DNA from 3 places in the Levilactobacillus yonginensis genome. Region 3 is predicted to be linked to each of the others. Evidence: riboswitches for the same ligand, from Rfam matches in the RefSeq annotation. Region 3 holds a riboswitch; each other region holds the start of a gene.

Region 1 (8,139 bases), 430 kb from region 3:
CCGTGCCATAATCTGGTTGAAGTAATCTGATGCGTAACCGATCAGAAAAATTCCCAGCAACATAGAGCCGTAGAGTTGGCCCACGAACAGGGCCCAGTGATGGACGGGAACGTTGGTAATGATCAACATGGTCGTTCCCCAGGCAATCAGCCAAGCGGGAACAATCGTGAACTTCATAATCGTTCCTTGCAGGAATAGCACGATGAACGTCAGGAGGCCAAACATGATGGCGCTTGGCCACAGTTCGTCCATTCCTGGTACTTGGAGCAGACGAAAGGCGATTAACCCCCAAGCAATGCCCAAGGCAAAGCTCACCAAGATATTCCAAATCTTATCTTTAGGGAAGCCAGCGCCGAAAAAGTAGGAGACCGCAACGAAAGCGGCGGAGCCCATCCAGAGGGAAAGACTACCCATGACGACACTATAAACGAGAGTGAACAATCCCACCCCAATTGAATCCAACCAGACTTTTCTACTAATTTTCATACAGAATCCCCTTTACTAATCAAACGCTTACACGGTTATTGTAATCAACAGTTTAAAGGATTCAGTTGATGGGCGCAAGGACTTTAGGTAAAACGTTATAACAAATATTTAAAATACTCAGAAATTACTCGATGTTTGGAGGTGTACGCTAGTTTGTCCGCAACTTTTTTAAAAGATTGGCTAATTTGGATTTAGACTAAAGCTAGTGACAACGGTTCCTGTCGGCGGTTGCATAAAGATTATCGTAATGGTCTTTACCAATCGTGTACAGAACGTTTGCAAATACAACACAATCCCTTGCTAATATCAATTCTTGTGATAAGCGCTGAACACTAATAATAACTATAAGCGGGGAGAATATAATGCAAAGCTCAATTGTCAAGACCCTTAGCCTAGCCGGGGTCACACTATCATTAATGGGAGCGGGCGTCCCAAGCGTTGTTGCCGCTGCTGATGCCAATACTGCTGGCCAACCAACGGAACAAACGACACCTAAGCCTGGTGACAAAGACAAGCCAGCTACGGGGACTGATACTGGTAAGCCAGTGACGCCACCGGTTACAACGCCGGCTAAGCCTAAGCCAAAACCAATCAACCCTATTCCAACTGAATCACTGGGTAGGTATTTATTATCCGACCAATCTAAGGAAGCTGACCTTAAGCAACACCTAATTACCTTCCATAAGACTAAAAACACGCGTGACATTGGTGGCTATCAGACGGCCGATGGTAAGTGGCAAATTAAGCCAAACAGCTTGTTACGTTCCGATGCCTTGAGTAACTTGGATGAAGACGATATTAAGCTGTTTACGGACAAGTACCGGGTCAAGCAAGTTGTTGATTTTAGAACGCCTGGTCAAGCTTCAGGCAAGGGGACGGATAAGGTTATTCCTGGTGCCCCCAACATCAATTTATCAGTGCTGGGTGCGCACGCCTACGCTGATGGCCAAGGCGACGGTGCCTTCTACGTTCAACGCTTAGAATTTGGCTACCCAGCGGTTATGGGTTACCGTCAATTCTTGAACATGGTCTTGAAGAATGAAGGCGGCGCGTTCCTGTACCACTGTACTTCAGGGAAAGATCGGACGGGGATTGCGACCGTTCTGTTGATGTCGATCTTTGGGATGGACAAGCAAACGATGGTTAACGATTTCATGCTCTCACAATACACGGGACGGACTGTGAAAATCGAATGGATCTCAGAATACTTCCGTGAAATTGAACAAAACTATGGTTCTCTTCAAAAGTACATCAACGACGTTCTGGGCTTTACGCCAGCCCAACAAGAACAATTGAAGGCGAAATATCTGATTTCAACTGATGGCAAGAATACGCCATACGTGGATAAGACGGCGGTTAAACCAACACCGGCTCCTACTCCAGCACCAACAGCGCCAGTGACGCCGGCTAAGCCAGATAAGCAGCCAGAAACGGCAACGCCAGTTAAGCCAACGCCAGTCAAGCCTATTCATGGTGGCGCAGCTGACAAGCCGGTAAAGGGTAAGAAGGTCAAAATTCTTTCAACCAAGAAGCTGCACACGAAATTTACGTACAAGTTGAAAGCAAATAAAAAATGGTTTAAGGACGCCTTGCTATCTAAAGTCTTTGGCAAGGGTCACACCCCCAAGCACTCTGCTAAGAAATGGCGATTAGCCAAGGTTGAGCGCGTGAAGATCTCAGGTAAGACGTACGCTTACTACCAAGTGAAAGATCACAAGGGGCATACAGCTTGGATCTTGAAGGCACACGTAGTTAAAGTGCATAAATAAATTTTTCCAGACTATCAAGTAGAATAGACAAAAGGGGTTAAGACAAAAGTCTCAATCCCTTTTTGTGTTTCGAACATACATGGTCGATACGTGCGTCAAAAGGCAGTCAACGCCGCTTACCCCCGCTAGATAAACAACCCAGAACTGGAATCATTCGTCTAGCGACGTTAATGCTCATTGATTAACCGTCTTTTGTCTCACTCTCGTGTGTGTTGGTTTAAAGTGCTTGATGTTAACGTTTAAAAATCATCGCGCCGTAATTCTCGTTTCCGGTGTAGTTGCCGCGTAGGTTAAAGAAATGCTTCTGGATAATATCAAACTTCTGCTTATTTTGAATTTTAATCTTAACTAGCTTGGAGCCCTTATTGGACTTTTTCCAGTTGAAGTGCAGGCGACCGTAGTAGATGGTTTTGCTGTGTTTCTTCAGACCAGTTAAGCGCCAGTGGTAGGTGTGACCCACAATTCTAATTTTAAGTTTATTCCCCTTAAACGTTGTGCGGTCGTTGTTGGGATGGTGGCAAACCCAGTTGTCACCATGGCGGCGGCCATGAATCCAATCAACAATTTTTTCATTGTCACTATGTCCTCCTAATCAGATCATTCAAAAAATGTACATTAATTAGCATTAGCGCATCAACAGGATGTACTGTAATTTGAGCGTCCCAGCTTGTGCGCTACCAGTCAGGTTGGTACGAATGGCATATTCTGAGGCGTTAGCGGCACGCAGCTGTTTTTCTATGGTCCGAACCAGGCCTACTCCCAGTTGCCCCTTACCGGTCGTTTCAATAGACAATTTGCCATGCTGTGGATCAGCTAGCCGATTGAGGTGGTGAACAGTTGGCTGATTGATCAGCGTCAAGTTGTGAGCGTTCAAGTTCTTCAGCTTGAGCGTTTGGATGACATCTTTGACGGTGTAATCAGCGAGGCGGTCATTGCCAGATGAATAATAATTGACCATCATAGCTAGCTGATTATTCAGTGGGTAACCGTCGTGTTGGAGTCGTTGGTAGATAAATCGGTCAAATTGGCCGCGGTCGTTGAAACTTACGGGTGAAGCCAACTTTAGGCCGTCATTCTTGACCGTTTCGCGGTAATAGCTACCGTCTTTTAAGTAGCCCCACCAAACTCAGCCGGTTGCCCGGTGGTTACCGCTAACGACGTAATAGTAGTGGGCAGTTGTGGTACCGTGGCTGAACCAGGCTTCGCGATTGACGTGCCAAGTTGTATGTGGATAGTTACGTAGATTATGTAATTTACGGGTGTGCGTGTTGTTCCAGAGATAGTGTGTGGCTGCATTACGGTTGTGAAAGACCTGCGTGTAAGGTAAGTTATGACTTCTGTTTAACTGATAGCTACTTGCCTTAGCCGTTGTGACGCCACCTAAACAGATGCTGAGAATTCCCAACATCAGGGTCAAACTGAATTTCTTCATACAAATCCCCTCCCAAGTCAGTATACCAGTTTAGCTAACCAATTTAAGGGCGAATTGGTACAGATTATTATGAGTTGCTTCGGCCAGCCAGACCCGGTATAGTTGGGCTTAACTTAAGATGACACTAGGGGTGCCAAGCGGCTGAGATGGCAGATGCCAATCCCTTTGAACCTGTTGAGTTAATGCTCGCGAAGGAAAGTGTGCGGTTGATTGGGGAGAACCCTAGGACCCTCGTTTTGCGGTGAGTAGAACGGGGGTCCTTTTGGGTAAAAAAACTGGGGAGTGAGTTAGATGTCTAAGAAAGTTTATCCCATGACATTAACGGCCATGTTAGTGGCATTAGGCGTGATTGGTGGCAGTTTGTTTTCATTTTCAATTGGGGTTGCTAAGGTAGCACCCATGCAACACTTGATCAATCTAGTATCAGGCGTGTTATTGGGACCGTGGTGGGCCGTTGCACAGGCCTTTCTCACTTCGTTGATTCGTAATCTTATGGGTACGGGAACGGTGCTGGCTTTCCCAGGAAGTATGATTGGGGCCTTTCTCAGCGGCTGGCTCTTTCGGTTGACGGGTAAACTGGTAGCGGGATTATTTGGAGAGATGGTGGGCTCCGGAATCTTAGGGGCCTTGGTGGCTTACCCAGTGGCCGCGTGGTTAATGGGAACGACGGGAGCAGTTTGGCTGTTCCTACCGAGCTTTTTCATGAGTGCAATGGTGGGCGCGTTAGTGGGTTACGTCCTCTTGAAGAGCATGTGGTCGACCGTGATTGCCCCTCAATTGACGAAATTGCGGGGAAAATAAAAAGACGCTCAAAAACAGCGCCTAAGTGATTTCTAGATTCTATTTTAATAACGCATGACTAGTACGAGCGTCATATTTCAAGTGCGTGATCTTACCAGAAACATGCTTGAAATGCTGTCCTGACTTACGTTTTCCGTATTTCTGTAAGGTGAGTTTCTTTCCGTCACGGGTGACTTTGGTGTAAGACCAAGACTTTTCTAGAGTGTCATATGCCCGTAGCCGATAAACGCCGCGGCTCTGGCGATAGACCAGGTGATTGCCCCCATAATCGTGACCACCAAAGTTAGTCATCACGAAGAGCCACTTCTTGGTTAAGATCATAGCATTGGTTGAAACTTCGGTGTCGTGGCCGCTGTGATGGATCCGGTGTTGCGTCCAAGAACCCCTGAGGGCTTTTGGCGTCCCAGTTGTCCACTTTGACTTGGCTTGTGCAGTCGTGGTTCCCCAACCAAGACTGCCAAGTAGACCCGCCGCGATAGCGACACTTGTTACAAACTTATTCATATAAATCCCCTCCGATGGGGACAAGTATAGCAAATGTTTTAGCTGTAAGCCATTTAATCTCAATTTACTGGTTTTCAATTCTTGAAAAAAGTCTTAAACTTTCATCAGGAGGTTTTTCCTGTGAAAGAACAAGCAACGTTGTCACGAAGGACAATTTTACTAATGGCAGTGGTGACGGGGGTCATTGTTGCCAATTTAAACTTTATTCAACCGATTGAAAACCTGATTGCGGCAGATTTTAATTTATCTAAGGCCGTGGTGGGGATGCTGGCCATGGTGACCCAGTTAGGGTATGCGTTTGGTCTGTTACTGATTGTTCCGTTGGGAGACATTTTCAACCGATATCACCTGATTCAGTTTATGATGGGGCTTTCAATTCTATCCTTACTCTTAGCATTTTGGTCGCCGAACGCGGGCATCTTTGCAGTTGCCACCGCTTTAGTGGGAATTACATCGGTCGCCCCACAGATCATCATTCCGTACGCGGGTTACTTAGCACCATCCTTACAACGGGGCAAGGTGTTAGGGATTGTCTTGAGTGGGCTCTTGACCGGAATTCTATTGTCACGGTCGTTTAGCGGACTCCTAGGTAGTGTCATGCCGTGGAAAAATATCTATTTAGTGGCGGCAGCTATTGACTTGGTATTTTTGGCAATCGTTCACTACCAGCTACCACATGATGCTCGGGGCCACCAAAATCTACGGTACTGGCCAGTGATTCGGATGTTGCCTAAGTTATTTGCAACCCAAAAGCCTTTACGTGGAGCCGCCATCAATGGTTTCTGTCTCTTTGGCATGTCCAACGTGCTCTGGTCAACGTTGGCTTTCTACTTAGCGGCTCAGTACCATCTGGGCAGTAACGTTGCCGGGTTGTTGGGTCTACTCGGGGTTGCGGGAGTAATTGCCGCACCGATGATTGGAACACTGGTTGATCAGCGTTCGCCCCGATTGACCGTGGGCCTGGGGATGGTTTTTTCCGGCGTTGCTTTCGGAATCTTTTGGTTGGTTGGTCACTGGTTACTGGGCTTGATCGTCGGAATTGTGTTGCTCGACTTGGGAACGCAGTTTAGCCAGGTTTCTTGCCAAGCAATTGTGCAGTCTTTGAATCGTAAGGAAAGTAGCCGGAATAATTCGGTCTTCATGTTCAGCTACTTTTTGGGTGGTTCGATTGGTACGCTGACGGCAACCTGGGCTTGGAGTCACGCGGGCTGGAATGGTGTCTGTGGCGTTGCCGTGGTCTTCCTGATGTTAGCGGTACTCAGCCACTTGATTATTGATGAGCCTGACAAGTTGGCAACGGATTAGGCGGCCTTGGCTGCCCCGTTCAGCAATTTTAATTTAAAAGAAGTAGAAAGGTTTGGGACAAAAGTCTCAGACCTTTTTTGCGTTCTGAACATGTGTGACAAAAGGTAGTCAACTCCGCTTAACGCCGCTAGATAAACAACCCAAGACCGGGATTATTCGTCTAGCAACGTTAAGACTGGTTGACTAACTGTCCTTTGGCTTACTCTTTTCTTTTGAGTTAAAAGTTGACACAATGTCACTTTCGTGATAATCTCCTCAATAGTGACACGGTGTCACCTGCCTTGAAAGGAGTCTTAACAGTGCCCTCATCGACATTTGAAAATTTATCATCAGACAAACAAAAACGAATTATGGCGGCTTTGCTAACGGAATTTTCCACTCACAGCCTAGCAGATGCGCAGGTTGCAAGAATTGTGAAGGCCGCGGGGATTGCCCGGGGCGCCTTCTATAAATATTTTGATGACCTGACGGATGCCTATCAAACCTTGTACCGACAAGCAATGCAGGAAATTCATCGTGATTTCAGTTCTCAGGGAACGGCGCAATTTTCTGCAGAGTCGTACTATCAAGCGGTGTCAGCGTTTGTGGATCACTTTAGTGGCAGTCAGTACGATCAACTGGTTAGACGACACTATGGAGAAAATGAAAGTCTTTTGCCGGAGACACCGATCTCAGTCGACTTACCAGTGGTGGATTGGGCGGCAATGACGCTAAGTCACGCAACGATTAAAGAAATCATGCTGGCTCCCGCTAACCGGGATGCCGCGCTGGACCGATTTCGCCAAGCTTTGCAACATTTAGAAGAGTAGGAGGGACGCCTGTGTTTTTAGCACTAAGAGAGATTCGTCACGAGAAGCTGCGGTACGGCTTAATCGTTGGCATGATCGTTCTAGTCACGTACCTGGTATTTGTACTGAGCGGTCTGGCCTATGGCCTTGCCCAGCAAAATACGCAAGCGCTAGATACCTGGAATGCGAGCAAGATTGCACTCAACAGTGATGCCAACGATAGCTTGTCGCAGTCATTGATCACGAAACAGACGACCGATAAGTTGAGCCTGACCAAGCATGAAGCCTACGTTGGTCAAGCGGGGGTGGTGGCCAAGGCTAAGGGACAGGCCAAATTATCGGCTCAGTTCCTGGGGATTCAAGACAATCAGTTTATCTACCATAGATTAACGACGGTTGCTGGTCATAAGCCGACCACCAATCATCAGATTTTAGTGGATGATAGTTTTAAGGATAATGGTTATCGGTTGGGTGATAAGGTAACTCTGAATTCACTGACTGGGAAGTATCAGATTGTCGGCTTTACCCACAATGCCAAGCTCAGCGTGGCCCCCGTCGTATACGGAACGTTGCCAACTTGGCGGGCGTTGAGCCATGTGATGCCCGCGTACCAAGCCGGGGGAATTGTTTCTGACCGATCGACCTTTAAGGGGGCCGACGGTAGTTTACGGACACTGAGTCTCAGCCAATTCATCAATAAATTACCCGGTTACTCTGCTCAAAATATGACGTTTAGCTTCATGATCGGTTTTCTCATGATTATTGCCATGGTGGTGATTGCCGTCTTCCTCTACATCTTAACCATGCAGAAACTGCCGAACTATGCGGTACTGCGGGCACAGGGGATTCCAGCGAAGGTGCTGGTCACCACGACGCTCACTCAGGCCTTGTTGCTAGTTGTGGGTGGTTTGCTGATTGGGGCCGGGTTAACCGCTTTGACCGTATCAGTCTTGCCGTTCGGCGTACCATTGGCCTTTAACGTGCCACTGTTAGCGGGAGTGACTGGTGGCATCCTGTTGACTGGGGTGATTGGCGCTTTGATTCCCGTCCGAAT
Region 2 (8,139 bases), 720 kb from region 3:
ATAGTAAACGTCAATAGCGGTATCACCGTATTTGCCGACCGCATTTTCCGGGGTCTTCAACAACGTATATCCCTTGATTGTCTGGGCCTCAGTCACGTAGTCGTCGCCCACCATACCGGCCGGTAGTGTCACGGCGTCTGCCAAATCCTTGCCCGCTTCATCCTGGTAATGCACCGTCACGGCCGCCGCTTTATCCGCAAGCACATAAGGCTGGACCACAGCGAATTGATAGCTTCCATAGGAGTCGCTACCTGAAGCATTTCCCGTCATAAAGTAATACTCATCCATTGGAATCACGTTGACGCCGGGGTAAGTGGTCCCACCAGGTTTTTGATCAGGAATCTTGGTGAAGTACAGCCCACCCTGACCATCACTCGTCGCGGTCCCCCCCGTATTATAGATACGGTAGTACAATTCGTTATTGGTGAAAGAAACGGGTTCTCCCACAATAGACGTCGCAGCAATTTGAATGACTTTGCCATCGATCGTGGTAAACGAAATTTTTAAATGGCCCTCTCGTAAATCAGTATCAACGTTGACTGGATTCAATTTCACAAATTGACTGCCAGCGTGAAATGTCGTATAGCGGTTCCCTTTCAATGGTGAAAAATCCTGAACGTGGTTAAACGCCATCAAAAGGGTCTTCACGTTCGTCAGTCCAGCTAGCGGAGTCACGTCTTCAATCCGGTTATGTTGCAGATCCAAGTAAGTTAGCTTGTTCAGCTTAGCCAGTGGCGTCAGGTCGACCACATCCCCGTAGTAGTAGCCCGGATTCTGGTCCAAACTACTGCCGAGACTCAAGCGGGTCAGGTTGGTAGCGTACTGCAGGCCCTCTAAGGAAAATTCTGTTTTTCCGTCGATATACGTGTTAACTTTTCCTTGAATACTGAGCGTCGTCAATAACAGCAGGTCATCTTGCGTGATATCAGCAACGCTACCCCAGGTTTGGCCCGGATTCTGACCACGTAACGCAGTTAAAATAGCTTGCTGGAGAATTTGGTTTGGCATCCATTCATCAATTGACGACACCTTTGCCTGGTGATTCAGCTTAACGGGTGCCGCTTTGGCCACCTGAGCCTTAACCAATTTCACAGCCTTAATAGATGGATCAGCCCCCTGCTTGACGGTGGCCGGTGCTGGACCTTCAGCAGAAATGGGGACTGCCGTTTCCTGTCCACCCGGAGACTTTTCTGGCGTAGAAATCGGTTGAGCGACCTCCTGATCAGTCGCGGCGGCTGGTGCTTCTTCGGTGATTGGCTCATTTATGTTAGCGTTTTCATTTTCGACCGAATCAGTCACAACCGGTTCTTCTTCAGTCGTCTCTGTCTGCTCCGTAGCTGATGAATTCAGCGTCACAGAATCTGCTTGTAAGTGCCGTGAAGGCGTTGTGACCGCCGTGTCAGTGCTCGTAGCCACTGCTGTGTCTGCCTGTGCAGTCTGGTTGTCAGTTACAGCAACGACTAGTCCCGCAGTAACCACGGTGGCCCAGACCCAGCTGCGCCCCTGTTTCGTCAACGTCCAAGTCGTGGGTGTGTCGTTCATTTTACGCACGATAATCCTCCTCATTCGGTTGGCATATTGCGCTACATCCAGTTGTAAAATTTAGTGATGCCCTAGTAAAAATACCGGTTGTTTTGATTCACCCCCATTATAACTGGTTCCTCACCATAAAGCTAGTATATAGTGAATGATTAATGCTGTTGTAGCCACTATAAACCAGTTGTCCGCAAATCTATTCCATTGATTAATTTGTTGATTTGACAGTCTTTATAACTATTTTTTATATTTAATGTCGTCAATTGACTTTTCAATCATTTCCTATGTTACACAATTTCAAATTTGGTAAACACCGGTCCGAAAAGGTTTGTTTGGTCATTTCTCGAACGATTCGCTTAATTATAAGTAAATTAGGTTGTCCCACCCCTATTCCCATGCTACACTATGTCCAACTTAAAAAAGTTTCTGGGGATACCGTCATACGGCACGAGAGTAAGTTGTGAACTTTGACCCATCGAACCTGTCAGTTAACACTGGCGTAGGGAGAAACGCACGGATACTTCATCTTGCGGCGGCGACTTCCCCTGAGATGAAGCTTTTTATTTTGTAAAGGAGGTTATTTATGAAACGTAAGCTATACCCGTTAGGTAGCCTGGTCTTGCTCCTAACGGTCTGGCAAGTGGCGGTCACGTTACTTAAGACCCCGGCCTTCATTTTGCCCAGTCCCGTGGCGGTCATCCAAGCACTGGTGGCCGACGCTTCTGGCCTACTGGCAAATTCCTGGGTCACGCTCCACGAATCACTGATTGGACTACTCATTGCCTGTCTGTTAGCTTTTGGGACCGCGCTCGTCATGGACCGCTGGCAGTTACTTTACCAATCCTTCTACCCCCTACTCGTTATCTCACAGACACTGCCAGTCATGGTTCTGGGACCACTGCTGAGCCTCTGGTTTGGCTTCGGCATGGCCCCTAAGGTCATCCTGGTCGTGTTGATGAGCTACTTTCCCATCATCGTTTCCTTCTCGGAGGCGCTGGGAAAAGTCTCTAAGGAACAGATTCGATTCCTCCAAACCATAGGCGCCAAGGATTGGCAAGTCTATCGCATCCTGAAGATTCCGCAAGGCATGCAGGGCTTCTTCGCTGGCTTACGAATTGCCGCTACCTACTGTGTGAGCGGTGCCATCATCGGGGAATGGCTCAGCGCTGAGGCCGGGCTGGGATATTACATGATTCGGGTGAAGAATGGTTATCAAATTGACAAGGTCTTCGCCGCAATTTTTTGCGTTATCGTTTTAAGTTTGGGACTCAACATAGCAACGCGTAGTTTGCAAAAATTATATTATAAAACATTAATCCAAGGGAGATCATCATGAAATTATCTAAACTTTGGCTACTAGTTCCGGTTCTGCTCTCACTGACCGCCTGTGGCAACTCCAAGAGCTCATCGTCTGACACCAAATCCGCTAAAAAGTTGACCGACGTCTCAATCGTCCTTGACTACGTTCCCAACACCAACCATACGGGACTCTACGTGGCTAAAGATAAGGGTTACTTCAAGGATGCTGGACTAAACGTCAAAATCATCGAACCAGGCGACAACGCCACCAGTGTCGGCATGGTCGGCGCCAACAAGGCCCAATTTGGGGTCAGCTATCAAGAAGATGTAACCTATGCCCACGCGGACGGCAAGAACATCCCCGTCAAGGCTATCGGAACGGTCATCAAGCACAACACCTCTGGCTTCGTCTCCAAGAAGTCTAGCGGTATTACCTCGCCTAAAGACTTTGTCGGCAAGACCTACGCCGGTTGGCAGACACCCAGTGAGGAGGCCGTATTGAAGGCCGTTATGAGCGAAGCTAAGGTTAATCCAAAATCCTTGAAGATCGTCGGTGCCACTGGTGATGGTCCTAAGAGTCTTGGGAAGAAGAACGACATCCAATGGTGGTTCCAAGGTTGGGACGTTATTCGGGCTAAGGACGACGGCATCAAGATCAACTACATGCCCCTCCGTCAATTAGACCAGCGCTTAGACTACTACACGCCCGTCATCATTACCAACAACACTCAGCTGAATAAAGATCCTAAGTTGGTCAAAGCTTTCATGAAAGCCACAAAGAAGGGGTACCAGGACGCTATGGCGCACCCTAAGGCCGATGCCAAGATTCTCCACAAATATGCCAAGGATTACGACCTGAAGTTTCTTGAGGAATCCCAAGCCTTCCTGTCTAAGAACTACACGGATGACGCTAGCAAATGGGGGCAAATGGATAGCAAAGTCTGGAACAACTACACCGGCTTTATGAAGGAATATGGTCTGATCAAGAAGACCATCCCAGCCAGCACGCTGTACACCAACCAATACGTCGGAGGTTAGCCTATGGCGATCACACTGGAACACGTCGGCCTAACACTAGATGACTTGGAGATTCTAAATGACGTCACGGCCACTATCAATGCGGGCAGTTTTGTGTCCTTGATTGCACCCAGTGGTGCCGGTAAATCGACCCTACTGAAGATTCTGACCGGACTGTTACCCATTTCGACTGGGTCAGTGGTGGTCGACGGTCAACCCATTACCGGACTGAACACCACGTTTAGTTACCTTCCACAGGAGGATATGTTGTTACCGTGGCTGAACGTGGACCAGAACATTACGCTCTACCAACGGATCAACCATCAAACCGTGGATCAGGACCACGTGACGGACCTGCTAACCCTCTTTGGGTTGGTCGACTACCGCCACTTCTTGCCCCGTCAGCTCTCTGGTGGGATGCGGCAGCGGGTCGCCTTACTACGAACCATGATGAATCCGGCCAACTACCTACTCCTAGATGAGCCGTTTGGGGCCTTAGACGCCATGACTCGTGGACTGATGCAGGACTGGCTACTCAGCCTACCAACGGCCTTGAAACGAACGACGGTATTAGTAACGCATGATATCGAGGAAGCCATCTACTTGTCCGACCGAATTTTAGTCTTGTCAGCCCGACCGGCGCACGTTGTTCAGGACATTTCACTGACCCCTGCGACTCGTGACCGGGAGTGGTTGGCTACTCAGGCGCCACTGAAGACCGAAATCTACCAACTCTTACTGGAGGATTCCGATGTTAAGTGATGCCCACTGCCATCTGGCTGGAAGCCGGGAACTGGCTAACCTGCAGCAACAAGACCAGATTTTAACGATCATCAACTGTCAGTCCCCCACTGAGTGGGACCACAATACATTACTCACCGGCGCTAATCAACACTTGAGCTTCGGTATTCACCCCTGGCAGGCCACAGACTTTCGCTGGCCGGAAGTCACTCCCTACCTGGAGAAAACTGCCGTGGTCGGCGAAATTGGCTTAGACAACGTTTGGACAGACGTCAACCTACTGGACCAGTCGCGTGTCTTTGAAGCCCAGCTCCAATTTGCACATGACCACCGCAAGCCCGTCATCCTGCACACGAAGGGGTGCGAGCGAGCGGTTCTCAAAACCATTCAAAAGTATCCCAATCGCTATATGGTCCACTGGTACGCCACGAAGGAGTATCAACGTGACTACATCCGCTTGGATTGTTTCTTCACGATTGGTGTAGATGTGCTGACTGACCCCGCCGTGGCACAATTAGCGCAGGACGTCCCGCTGAACCGAATTTTAATTGAGACGGATGGTCTGGAGGCCATCCGTTGGGCGGGCGACGATAAGGCTACCGTGGCCGACTACCCCCACGTGTTGCATCGGAGCATCCGGGCCGTGGCAGCATTACGGGGAATGGCTTCGGACGAACTGGAAGCACAGGTTTATCGGAATTTAGAGGCGTTTCTGGCTTAGTGATCATTGAAGAATTGCCACCTCCGGCTACACGGATATCGATGTCACACGGCTTTCCTCAATCCAGCAGCTCAAAAAAAGTGGTCCCAGTAATCAATAACTGATTACTGGGACCACTTTTATATTGACTCATTTTCAAATGATGCACAATTTGTGTTAATCTACCAACGGTTCCCCAGAATCGGTTGGCGCTAGGTTCAAACCAATACTAAGCAAACTGTTAAGTAATTTTAAGCCGACATTTCTTTTGAAGTCGATAGCCATCTTAAGCAGATGGGCTCAGACGCCTCATTCTTCTTAGCCGTTTACGGCTTAGAAGACCAAGCTTTAAGACTCACGCTTTTCAAGCTTAAAGTTGTGTCGGCACCGTTCCAGCCCATCTACTGCGACCGGCAAGGCGGTCAAATCAAAGACTATTTTAAAAGGAATTCCAATCCAGCGGCGAGCAACCCACCGATGAGCGGCCCAAACATTGGGACCCAAGCGTAATTCCACTCAGTCGCCCCCCGGTTAGGGACGGGTAAAATGGAGTAAGCCAACCGTGGTCCCCAGTCCCGGGCGGGGTTGATGGCGAACCCAGTGGTCGTCCCTAGGCCCATCCCGATAACCATGATTAGAGCCCCGACGATGAACGGTTTCAAACCTTGGGTGAAGTCCCCCAGATTTAAGAGAATAAAGATAAACGCCCAAGTAGCCACAATTTCAGAAATGAAATTAAACAACGGATTTTTAATAGCTGGCCGGGTCGCAAAGATACCGACCTGGTTACCAGACGCCTCATCCGGTGTTGCTTTAAAGTGGGGATAGAATTGAAGGATAACCAATGCCGCACCCAGAAAGGCCCCTAAGAACTGGCCCAATAAATAAGGTAATACATCGGCCCACGGGAAGAACCCAAATACAGCGAAACCAATTGTAACGGCCGGGTTCAAATGACCTTGCGAACCCAACATGCCGGCCACGTAAACTCCCATGGTCACGGCCATTCCCCAGGCAATCGATACAAAGGTCCAGTCGCTCCCCTTCGCGTACGTCTTGTTGAGGTTGATACTAGCACCAGTCCCGGCACCTAACAAAATCAGAATCAGGGTACCGAAGAACTCGCCAATAAAACCACTCATAAAATACACCTACCTCATAATATTATGTAACGAAACTAACGATTGAAAGTTGGTTTGATGTTTGCCGCCTCCGGCTACGTGACTGCTTTGAATCAATCGAATACCGTGCTTAGTTAGCCTTTGACATCAGTCAGCCACGCAAACAACTCAACCCTAACTTTCAACCCTTAATCTTAAATCAGCGCCATTAACAGTCTACCATAGCTGACTCCTGCTGGCGCGATTATTTGTTTGCGCTTTCAAAGAAGCCGCTAACCACACAACCGTCCAAGTCTTGTAATATTACGAACACGCCATAAAAGTTAACGCCAATGATGTTCACCCGTAACTATCCTGTAAAAGAAAACGGCTATCTTAGTAAGTGTACCAGCGACATGAACTTACATATGAGGGATGGATATAAAGATGAAGACACTTAAAAAAGTCAGTTTAGCCGTGGCCTTTGCCGCAGCTTTAGTACCAGCATTTAGCCTGGGCACCACCGCTCATGCCAATGCCACGAATACCATTGTCAGCACCCGCAACATGACCGATACCGCCTACACTCGTAAGAGCGCTACTGGGTGGACCTACAACCTAGGCGGTACGGCAACCAATATGACCTTTGGAAAAAAAACGCACTACTTAAAAAATTATCCCCACACGACTTGGCACGCCACTAAGAAGCGATACATCGTGAAGAAAAACGGCGTGAAGTACCTTTACTACTATGTGACCAACGGTAGAAAGACGGCCTCAGGTTGGATCTGGCACGGCTACCTGCAAAAGAAGAGCTACGCCCACACTTCGACCAATGCCACTACAACTGGTAACGGTACTTATAGTGATGTCTACAAAGCAGCCAAATCAAAACTAGGTAAACCTTACGTGTTTGGCGCCAACGGTCCCAGTTCCTTTGACTGCTCTGGCTTTACCAAGTACGTCTTCCACAAAGCCATCGGACAAACTCTGCCGCGGACCGCACAACAACAGTACAATAGTTACGACCACGTGAGTGCCCAGAATGCTAAAGCCGGGGACCTGATTTTCTTCGGTACTAGCAAGAACAATATCTCCCACGTGGGTATCTATAAGGGCAGCAATAAGATGATCGACGCCCAATTACGAGGTGTCGTCAACGAAGCCACCAACGTATCCTGGTGGCACACGGTCGGTTACTCACGACCAGCAACGTTAGATTAAATTTAAGCGAGTGGGACAGAAAGCGGTTAGCTAGTGAGCATTAACTTCGAACCGTTAAAAATCCTGAACTTGAATTATTTGCCGTTCGGGGTTAAGCGGAGCTAGCTGCCTTCTGTCGCACGTTTCGGCTAAAGTGCATCACAAAGAGTCTGGGCTTCCAGGCTCTTTTAATTTGTCCAAACGGTTTAAATTGTCTGCCCCATCCCCAGCTCTGAAAGTGGTTCAGCACGATCAGAACTAAGATTGTGACATACTCCCATCTTTACGGACCAATTGATAACGAATTAGTTGAGTGGCTTGCATGTGTACAGTTATGGGCTCAGGCGCGTCGTCCTACTTAGTTAGTAGGTGATTTTCCAACTCGACAAAGCTTGTAGACTCGGTATTTTCGACGCTTCAAGTTGTGTCCGCCCGTTCCAGGCCGGTAAGGCGGAAGGCCACACTAGGTTGCCTAATTTTCCCGCCAATACGTTTGCTATAATCAGCGTAACTAAACTTTCTAGTTTTTGCCCAAAATCCCAC
Region 3 (8,139 bases):
TGTGGTGGTTGGCGCCTTGCCGGTCGCAGCAGATGGGCTGGAACGGTGCCGACACAATTTTAAGCCTCACCCAACCCGTGAGTCTTAAAACTTGGTCTTATTCTAACTGCCAGAAAACCACTGGCACTAAGAATAACGAGGCGCCTGAGCCTATCTGCTGCGACCTCTCGGCTGACACTGGCCATTCACCAGCTTGGTTCCCAAACGATTGGCGTGGTGGGGTCAAATGGCCTTGATTGGTGAGACCTTTGCAACCACATAGCAGGATAGGTTGGCTACGGAGCTGCGCCACTGCTGCCATGAATCACTAACGTAGCCGGAGGGCGACAGGGGTGGTGGCAGCTGTGTCGGTGGTCTTAGCTCGGTGAATTTTCCGAGGTTAGACCACGGGACGAGCTTGAAAACGCGCGGGCTTGGCGTGGTTTCAAGTCGAGCCGGAGGACCGCCCCTCAGGCCGCAGGCGGTCTCCACAGCGGGTACCACCCCTGGCGGCCGGAGGCGGCCAATAAAACACCAAAGTAATCAAGGAAAATCAGAGGAGGCAACATAATTGAGTTTGATTTCATTGAAAGGGGTCAGCTACCGTTCGGGTGACGAACAGATTCTGAACGGCATCGACCTCGACATCGAGGCACAGGAGTGGGTCACCATCGCCGGTCCATCCGGCGGGGGGAAGTCGACCCTGGTGCGAATCATTGCCTCACTTTTAAGCAAGACCGCGGGGGAGCTGACGTTTGACGGGCAGCCCATCGAAAGCTACGACCCGATCGCGTATCGGCGGCGCGTTTCCTACAGCGTGCAGCAGCCGACTTTGTTTGGACAAACGGTGCGGGATAATCTGAGTTTTCCGTACCAGATTCGGCAGCTACCGTTTGACCAGCAGCGGGCCATCGATGCCCTGGAATACGTTGGTTTAGCGGCCAGTGACCTGGATAAACCGGTGATCGACCTTTCCGGGGGTCAGCGGCAACGGGTCGCGCTTCTTCGTAACGTCATGATCTATCCAGAAGTCTTGATTTTGGATGAGGTGACGGCTGGGCTGGACGCAGAAAATAAGTCGTTTGTCTGGCAGATGATCCGGCACTTCAATCGGGAAGATAAGCTCACGATTATTGCCATCACCCACGACCAGTCAGAAATCGACGACGCGCAACGGTTAGTGATGGTCGAGAACGGCCGCATCGTGGCGGGAGGTGCCCAATGAATTTAGCAGTCAATAATCAGTCGTTGATGCTGGCGCTGGGCCTGGTGGTCATCGCCCTCATCATCGGTTGGAAAGAAAAATTAGGCATCGACCGTGACATGATCATCGGCGTGGTGCGGGCCATCGTGCAGCTCTTTATCGTCGGGTATCTGTTGAAGTACGTCTTCAAAGTTGATAACGTGTGGCTGACCAGCACGCTGATTTTAATCATTATTTTTAACGCCAGCTATAATGCTAAACAGCGCAGCAATGGGATTCCACACGCACTACCAATTTCGATTGGCGCCATTCTGGCCAGCACGGCCGTGACGCTGGGCGTACTGATGTGGTCCGGCGCTATCAAATTCATTCCGTCGCAGATGATCCCCATTTCCGGGATGATTGCGTCAAACTCAATGGTCGCCATTGGTCTGTGTTACCGCAACCTCAACTCGCAGTTCCGGTTGGAGCGACAGGCGGTCACGGAAAAATTGGCGTTGGGCGCCGACTTGAAGGACGCGTCACGCGACATCGTGCGGGATTCCATTAAGACGGGGATGCAGCCGACGATTGACTCCGCCAAGACCATGGGAATCGTGAGTCTGCCGGGGATGATGTCCGGCCTGATTTTCGCTGGAGTTGACCCGGTACACGCTATCAAGTATCAGATCATGGTAGTCTTCATGTTGATGTCAGCCACCAGTATCGGATCGGTTTTGGCCTGTTACCTGGCATACCGGGGATTCTATAATAAACGTAAACAGTTGGTCATTCCGTCAAATTAGGAGGTAATCATATGTCACAACGAAAAGTTGCATTAGTCACTGGTGCGTCATCTGGAATCGGTAACGCCATTGCTCGCAGTCTGCACCGCAACGGGGTCATCGTCTACGCCGGGGCGCGGCGGGTCAGTCGGATGAACGATTTGGACGACCTGGGGATTACCACACTGCCGTTAGATGTCACGGACGCTACCAGTGTGGAACACGTTGTCGACCGCATTGTCAGTGAGACTGGTCGGGTGGATATCCTGGTCAACAACGCTGGCTACGGCCTGATGGGGGCGTTAGAGGATGTACCCCTGGAACAGGCGCAAGATCAATTCGATGTGAACTTATTTGGGGCGGCCCGGTTGATTCAGTCGGTGCTGCCGATGATGCGGCAACAACACGCTGGTCGGATCATCAATATTACCTCGGTTGACGGCAAAATAGCCCAACCGCTGGCTAGTTGGTACGTTGCTTCCAAGTTTGCCTTAGAAGGCCTCTCTGACGCGTTACGCTTGGAGCTGGAACCACTGGGCATCCATACTGTCGTCATCGAACCCGGGGCCATTCGCTCCGAGTGGGCCGACATTGCCACGAAACATTTGCAGGAAACCTCTGCTAAGGGCCCGTACCAACCAACGGCGGACCGCGCAGCGGCGATTCTGGCGGCGGTCAAACAGTTCTCCAGCAAGCCCCAGGTCATCGCGCGGTTGGCCGACAGAGCAGCGTTGTCTCGGCGCCCGAAGACCCGTTACCATGCGGGTTCTGGTAGCCAGTTACTCTACTTGAAACCATTTATGTCCGACAAGATGATCGACCGGATGTGGCGGGTGGTTGGTGAAGCGGCACAACGAATTACCCACTAACCCGAGTGTCGTTGCTGTTAATCAGAAACCTGTTATACTTAAATCAACCAGAACACTAGGGGTGTCCACGATTGGGCTGAGACGCGGGTGACCGCGATCCCTTAGAACCTGTCAAGTTCAGACTTGCGGAGGGAACGTGTCGTGGCACCGAACAGCGGGCCGCCGGTTCACACGCGTGAGCTGGCGGCCCGCTTTGTCTCGTTGGTAAATTGGTCGCCTCCGGCTGGCAGGGCGGGCGACCGCTGTGGGGACCGGAAAAAGCCGAAGAGCGGTCTTTTTCCTCGACTGGTAGCCCCGCCCAACCCGCGGGTCTCCCAGCTCGTCCCACGCTGTAACTTGGTAAACCACCAAGTAACACCGTCGACACAGCGAGCACCCACCCTGCCAGCCTTCGGCTACGGTTGCGTTTAAAGTAAAGCGTCGCCAGCGCTAGTGTGACTGGGCTGTTGTAACCAACGACAATCTGGTCGTGCACCTGTGATCAGATTGGTACGATTCATCGTTCCGCCGCAGTCTCACTGTGACCGGTTCACTCTGGAAAAATCTATAGGGGGATTCACCATTATGAAAGTAGACTTGTTGAATGAGCTTCGGAAGCAGAATCCAATCGTTTTTAACATCTCCAACTTCGTCACAGTTCAAGACGTGGCTAACGGTATCAACGCGTTGGGCGCGTCGCCGATCATGTCCGAAGAAGTGGGTGAGGCCGAGGAAATGGTTGGCTTGGCCAGTGCCGTTTGCCTGAACCTGGGGGCGTTTACGCAGACCCAGGTCGAACAAATTCGGACGGTGGGGCGCTTGGCAAACCAGCAGAAACGGCCGTTGGTGGTCGATCCGGTAGCGGTGGGGGCCGTTCATTACCGGAAACGCATCACCACGGGCTTACTGGCCGACTTTCACCCGGATGTCATTCGCGGGAATGCCGGTGAGATTGCGGCGTTGGCCGACGTTGATTGGCAGGCGAAAGGCATTGATGCCGGCGAAGGTAGCGGTGACCTGGTGACCATTGCGCAGGCCTGTGCTAAGAAGCAGGGCTGCGTGGTCATTTTATCCGGGCCGACCGATATTATTACCGATGGGACCCGCACGACCAAGGTCTTGAACGGTACGCCGTTGTTCCAGGTCCACGTCGGCTCTGGCGATATGTTATCCAGTATTGTGGCGGCGTTCTGTGCCATTGAAGAAGACAGTTTTGAAGCAGCACAGACGGCCTGCCTGGTCTTTGCGGCGATTGGCCAATTAGTAGTCAAACAGTCGCCAGACGTGGGTGCTGGAAGTTTTATCGTGAAATTATTAGATGCTTTACAGAGGACAACGGTTGCAGATATTTCAGCAATTGCAGCCTACGAGTAAGAATCAGAAGGGATGAGTTATTATGGCAAATGAGTTTCCACAAACGTTAACGATTGCGGGGACCGACAGTGGTGGTGGTGCCGGTGTGATGGCTGACCTGAAGACGATGCAGGAACGGCAAGTCTTCGGCACCGCTGTGATCGTTGCCGTGACCGCGCAGAATACGTTGGGGGTCCAGGACTTCATGGCGTTACCGCAGAAGCTGGTGGATGAACAGTTCGCTTCGCTGGCGGCTGATTTGAAGATCCGCGCCTGCAAGACGGGGATGTTAGCGGACGCTGCGCACGTGCACGGCGTTGTGGAAAATTTGAAACGCTATGACTTTGGACCCTTGACGGTCGATCCCGTGATGATTGCTAAGGGCGGTGCGGCGTTGCTGGCCGATGATGCCGTGGCAACGGTGCGCGATGAACTGTTGCCGCTGGCGGACGTGTTAACGCCTAATCTGCCGGAAACGGAACGCCTGACCGGAAAAACCATTCAGGACAACCAAGCCATGGAAGATGCGGCGGTTGCCTTGCAAAATATGGGAGCGAAAAACGTGGTCATCAAAGGTGGTCACGAGGCGACGCCAGACCAGGCCAGTGACTTTGTCTTACTGGCAGACGGTCGATCATTTTGGCTGACGGCGCCCCGGGTAGCCACGGTTCGGACGCACGGGACTGGCGACACGCTGTCGTCGTGCATCACGGCTGAATTGGCGAAGGGCCAAGACTTTGAATCAGCCATTCGTATTGGTAAGGATTTTGTCACGGCGGCAATTGCCAATCCAATTGCCGTTGGTAACGGCCACGGTCCGTTGAATCATTGGGCTTATAGCCAGGGAGGTGCCGAATAATGTCAGTTACGTTTGAACCAGGCCTGTTGCGGGCCTACTTTGTCGCGGGTAGTCAGGATGTTCCCAATCAGGACTTGCGGGAAGTCTTAGCAACCATGTTAACTGCCGGTATCACGGCGTTTCAGTTCCGTGATAAGGGCAACAGTCAATTGACCCCCGACCAGCGATTAGCGTTGGGAAAGGATTTGCGCGACCAGTGTCACGCGGCCAGCGTTCCGTTTATCGTGGACGACGACGTGGACATGGCGTTAGCCTTGCACGCTGATGGCATTCACGTGGGGCAGAGCGACCAAAAGATTCAGCAGGTGATTCAGGAAGTCTCCGGGCAAAATATGTTTGTGGGCCTGTCCTGCTCGACGGCAGCTGAAGTGGCTGCGGCGAACCAGTTGACCGGCGTGGATTACTTAGGCAGTGGTCCGATTTTCCCAACCACGTCCAAGGACGACGCTGATCCGGTCATTGGCGTGGCTGGGCTGCAGAAATTGGTGGCTCAGGCGAACGTGCCAATCGTGGCCATTGGCGGGATTAGGGTTGATTCGTTAGCCGCCGTTGCCGCTACTGGTGCGGCCGGTGTAGCGGTTATCACGTTGTTGACGCGGAGCACGTCGCCAGCCAGCGATGTGGCCGCGATGCGCCAAGCATTTCACCGTTAAATATAAGTAAAAAACAGCGCAGTGACGGGGTGTACTAGTCCCTGTCAAGTTGTCATATGAAATAATATAATTTTATGTTGTCTCTAAGCGGCCTCACTCCGGTATTCTACCGGGGTGAGGTCGTTTCTTGCTGGTGAGCGATCTAGGTGATTGAAGTAGTGGATTCCTTCCTTTACCAGCGCTTCAAATTCTTCGTAGGTTTTGGGCATTGGATGACGATCCATCCAATGCGTCTTGAACTCATTCCACCAACGTTCCATTGGCGCGTTATCGCAAGGCGTACCCGGTCGTGACATACTGCGTGTGACTTCGTAGGGGACCAGAAAGTTATTGAATTGTTTGGACGTATAAGCCGATCCGCGGTCAGTATGAACTACCGGATTGACGTCACCAGCGTACTCAAAAGCCCGCCGAAATACTTCGATTTCGGCATCTGCTGTTTCTGTTTTACTTAAGTTAGAGGCAATCAAGACCCGTCCGTAAAGGTCCAAAACGCCGCTCAACCGCATTTTGAACTGCCCATTAACGCCGTAAGATAATTCAGTTGAATCGGACAGCCAAACCTGATTAGGGGCGGTGGCCGTAAAATTTTGGTTCAAAAGATTATCTTGCATGTACTGTTCTTGTTCCTTGATTCTATGATGCTTCTTGACCCGAATCTGGCATCGAATCCCTAGGTTACCCATAATGCGTTTGACTCGCTTAATGGTAACGTCAAAGGTGATCTGCTCGTCTCGGTTCAGGTTTGATAAAATCTTACCAGCACCGATTGCTTGATGATGTTGTTTAAACCAATATGTGATGCGTTCTTCTAGTAGCTTTTCTTGAGCGCCCCAGACCGTTTCTTGACGGTGGAGGAACTTATTGTAGGCTTGCCGGCTCACGCCGACGTATGACAATAATTTTGTGATGGCACCGTGTTTCCCTTGACTGACCTCGCTGATTGCCCGATATGCCAGTCGATGTTGTTGTTTCACCCCTTGCGCTGAAGTTCCTGATATTTTTTTACAAATTCTTCCAGTAGTTTCATGTCGGCGACCTGACCTTCCAATTGTCGAATCCGTAGATTCGCTTTGTCTAGGTCGGTCACTTCTTTTTGTGCCTTACGGCGCCCACGGTTGTCTCTTAGAACCTCATATCCGCCATCTTTAGCCTTCATAACCCATGAACGAGCCTGCTGATAGGAGACTTGATAATGTTCGGCCGCTTCGCTATATGAGTGCTTGTGTTTGGTAATGAATTCAACGACTTCAATACGCTCTTCCCACGTGGTTTTTCGACTCATTTTCGGGACCTGCTTTCTTGACGGCGACGCCGTCACAGTTTTGTCCCTATTATACTTGGAAACCCAAGTCATTACTTGGGAAAATGAACGTAAACCATACTTCATAGCTAGTTCCTGTGCGGAACCTTCACCGTTCAAAAAGGCATAGATAACCTGTAGTTTGAAGGCACTACTGTAGTGATGATTTTTCTTGGCTTCCCTCAGTCCATCAAGGCCATCACGGTGGTATCGATCTAGCCACTGAGCCACCGTATGCTCACCTAAACCATTTGCTTTTCCAAAGGCTGTACTTGATAGTCCCGAAGCCTCAAATTCGTTAATCAATGCCAGCTTCTCCATGGCACTAAACTTGGCTCTTGGCATACAAAAAATCCCTCCGTCATTGTCAGATGAATTATATTATTTCATCTGACAACCACAGAGGGATCATAACAGGGATGTTATCCCAGTTCACTGCGCTGTTATAGTTGTTTTACACTATTAATGCATTGGCCACAATTATCATGTTACCCCTGAATGTTTTGGGCGGCCAGTCGACCCCTATGTAACGCATTAAAAAAATCGTAACAGACAGTTATCAGGTGAAAAATTAAGAAAATATCTATCAAAAAAGCGAAACCATAATCCACTGTGTTTAAGTGCAGCGGAAATCGGTTTCGCTTTAAAAGTTGAGGAAGCTAGTTGACTAGGGCTAACTTCACAAGTTCATTCTAACACGCGGTGATAGCAAAAGCTACCAAAATTAGACCAATATTGTTATTTTTCTCTAAGAGGATAGTTATTAATGCATGTGAATTTACTAAGCGGATTAGTTTAAGGAGTACGGCGTTTATGGGGTAAGTGTATCTGTGTAGATAACCGCTAAGAAGTGGATTTAAATTAATTGAAATTTCAAATTTTTTTGCGATGTTCGCTTGCAATTGAGAACAAGTGTTCGTATAATAATGACAGTCAAGTGAAAGGGGGTGCTGGCATGGATTATTCGAATGAGCCGCACGGGATGTTTCTCATGATTGATAATAAGTCGTTCTATGCCAGTGTTGAGAGCGTTGAACGGGGACTGAATCCGTTGGAATCGGTTCTGGTTGTGATGTCTGAAGCCGACAACACGGGGAGCGGTTTGGTCTTAGCAGCTTCGCCGATGGCCAAACGCGAGTTCGGAATCAGCAACGTCTCCCGGCAGTACGAAGTGCC

Evidence for each region. A riboswitch is a leader RNA that binds a small molecule or an ion and turns the genes downstream of it on or off. The one in region 3 is predicted to bind thiamine pyrophosphate.
Region 1: it holds a riboswitch for thiamine pyrophosphate, as region 3 does, so the genes downstream of both, thiW (energy coupling factor transporter S component ThiW) here and thiM (hydroxyethylthiazole kinase) in region 3, are expected to answer to the same signal.
Region 2: it holds a riboswitch for thiamine pyrophosphate, as region 3 does, so the genes downstream of both, AB3Y94_RS06390 (ABC transporter permease) here and thiM (hydroxyethylthiazole kinase) in region 3, are expected to answer to the same signal.

Annotation. Positions count from the first base shown of each region.
Region 1 is NZ_OZ061549.1:1,605,182-1,613,320, reverse strand. It holds gene AB3Y94_RS07700 (DUF1097 domain-containing protein) at 1-486, opposite strand, end outside; gene AB3Y94_RS07695 (tyrosine-protein phosphatase) at 849-2,255, shown strand; gene AB3Y94_RS07690 (hypothetical protein) at 2,688-2,828, opposite strand; gene AB3Y94_RS07685 (hypothetical protein) at 2,881-3,315, opposite strand; gene AB3Y94_RS07680 (hypothetical protein) at 3,382-3,687, opposite strand; TPP riboswitch at 3,804-3,901, shown strand; gene thiW (energy coupling factor transporter S component ThiW) at 3,979-4,488, shown strand; gene AB3Y94_RS07670 (hypothetical protein) at 4,528-4,992, opposite strand; gene AB3Y94_RS07665 (MFS transporter) at 5,113-6,297, shown strand; gene AB3Y94_RS07660 (TetR/AcrR family transcriptional regulator) at 6,597-7,106, shown strand; gene AB3Y94_RS07655 (FtsX-like permease family protein) at 7,118-8,139, shown strand, end outside.
Region 2 is NZ_OZ061549.1:1,316,563-1,324,701, forward strand. It holds gene AB3Y94_RS06385 (MucBP domain-containing protein) at 1-1,542, opposite strand, end outside; TPP riboswitch at 1,954-2,059, shown strand; gene AB3Y94_RS06390 (ABC transporter permease) at 2,120-2,872, shown strand; gene AB3Y94_RS06395 (ABC transporter substrate-binding protein) at 2,869-3,873, shown strand; gene AB3Y94_RS06400 (ABC transporter ATP-binding protein) at 3,877-4,614, shown strand; gene AB3Y94_RS06405 (TatD family hydrolase) at 4,604-5,314, shown strand; gene AB3Y94_RS06410 (MIP/aquaporin family protein) at 5,728-6,435, opposite strand; gene AB3Y94_RS06415 (C40 family peptidase) at 6,841-7,617, shown strand.
Region 3 is NZ_OZ061549.1:2,036,362-2,044,500, forward strand. It holds gene AB3Y94_RS09540 (ATP-binding cassette domain-containing protein) at 551-1,204, shown strand; gene fetB (ABC transporter permease) at 1,201-1,968, shown strand; gene AB3Y94_RS09550 (oxidoreductase) at 1,980-2,816, shown strand; TPP riboswitch at 2,864-2,968, shown strand; gene thiM (hydroxyethylthiazole kinase) at 3,381-4,169, shown strand; gene thiD (bifunctional hydroxymethylpyrimidine kinase/phosphomethylpyrimidine kinase) at 4,192-5,007, shown strand; gene thiE (thiamine phosphate synthase) at 5,007-5,660, shown strand; gene AB3Y94_RS09570 (IS3 family transposase) at 5,744-6,637, opposite strand; gene AB3Y94_RS09575 (helix-turn-helix domain-containing protein) at 6,634-7,308, opposite strand; gene AB3Y94_RS09580 (Y-family DNA polymerase) at 7,919-8,139, shown strand, end outside.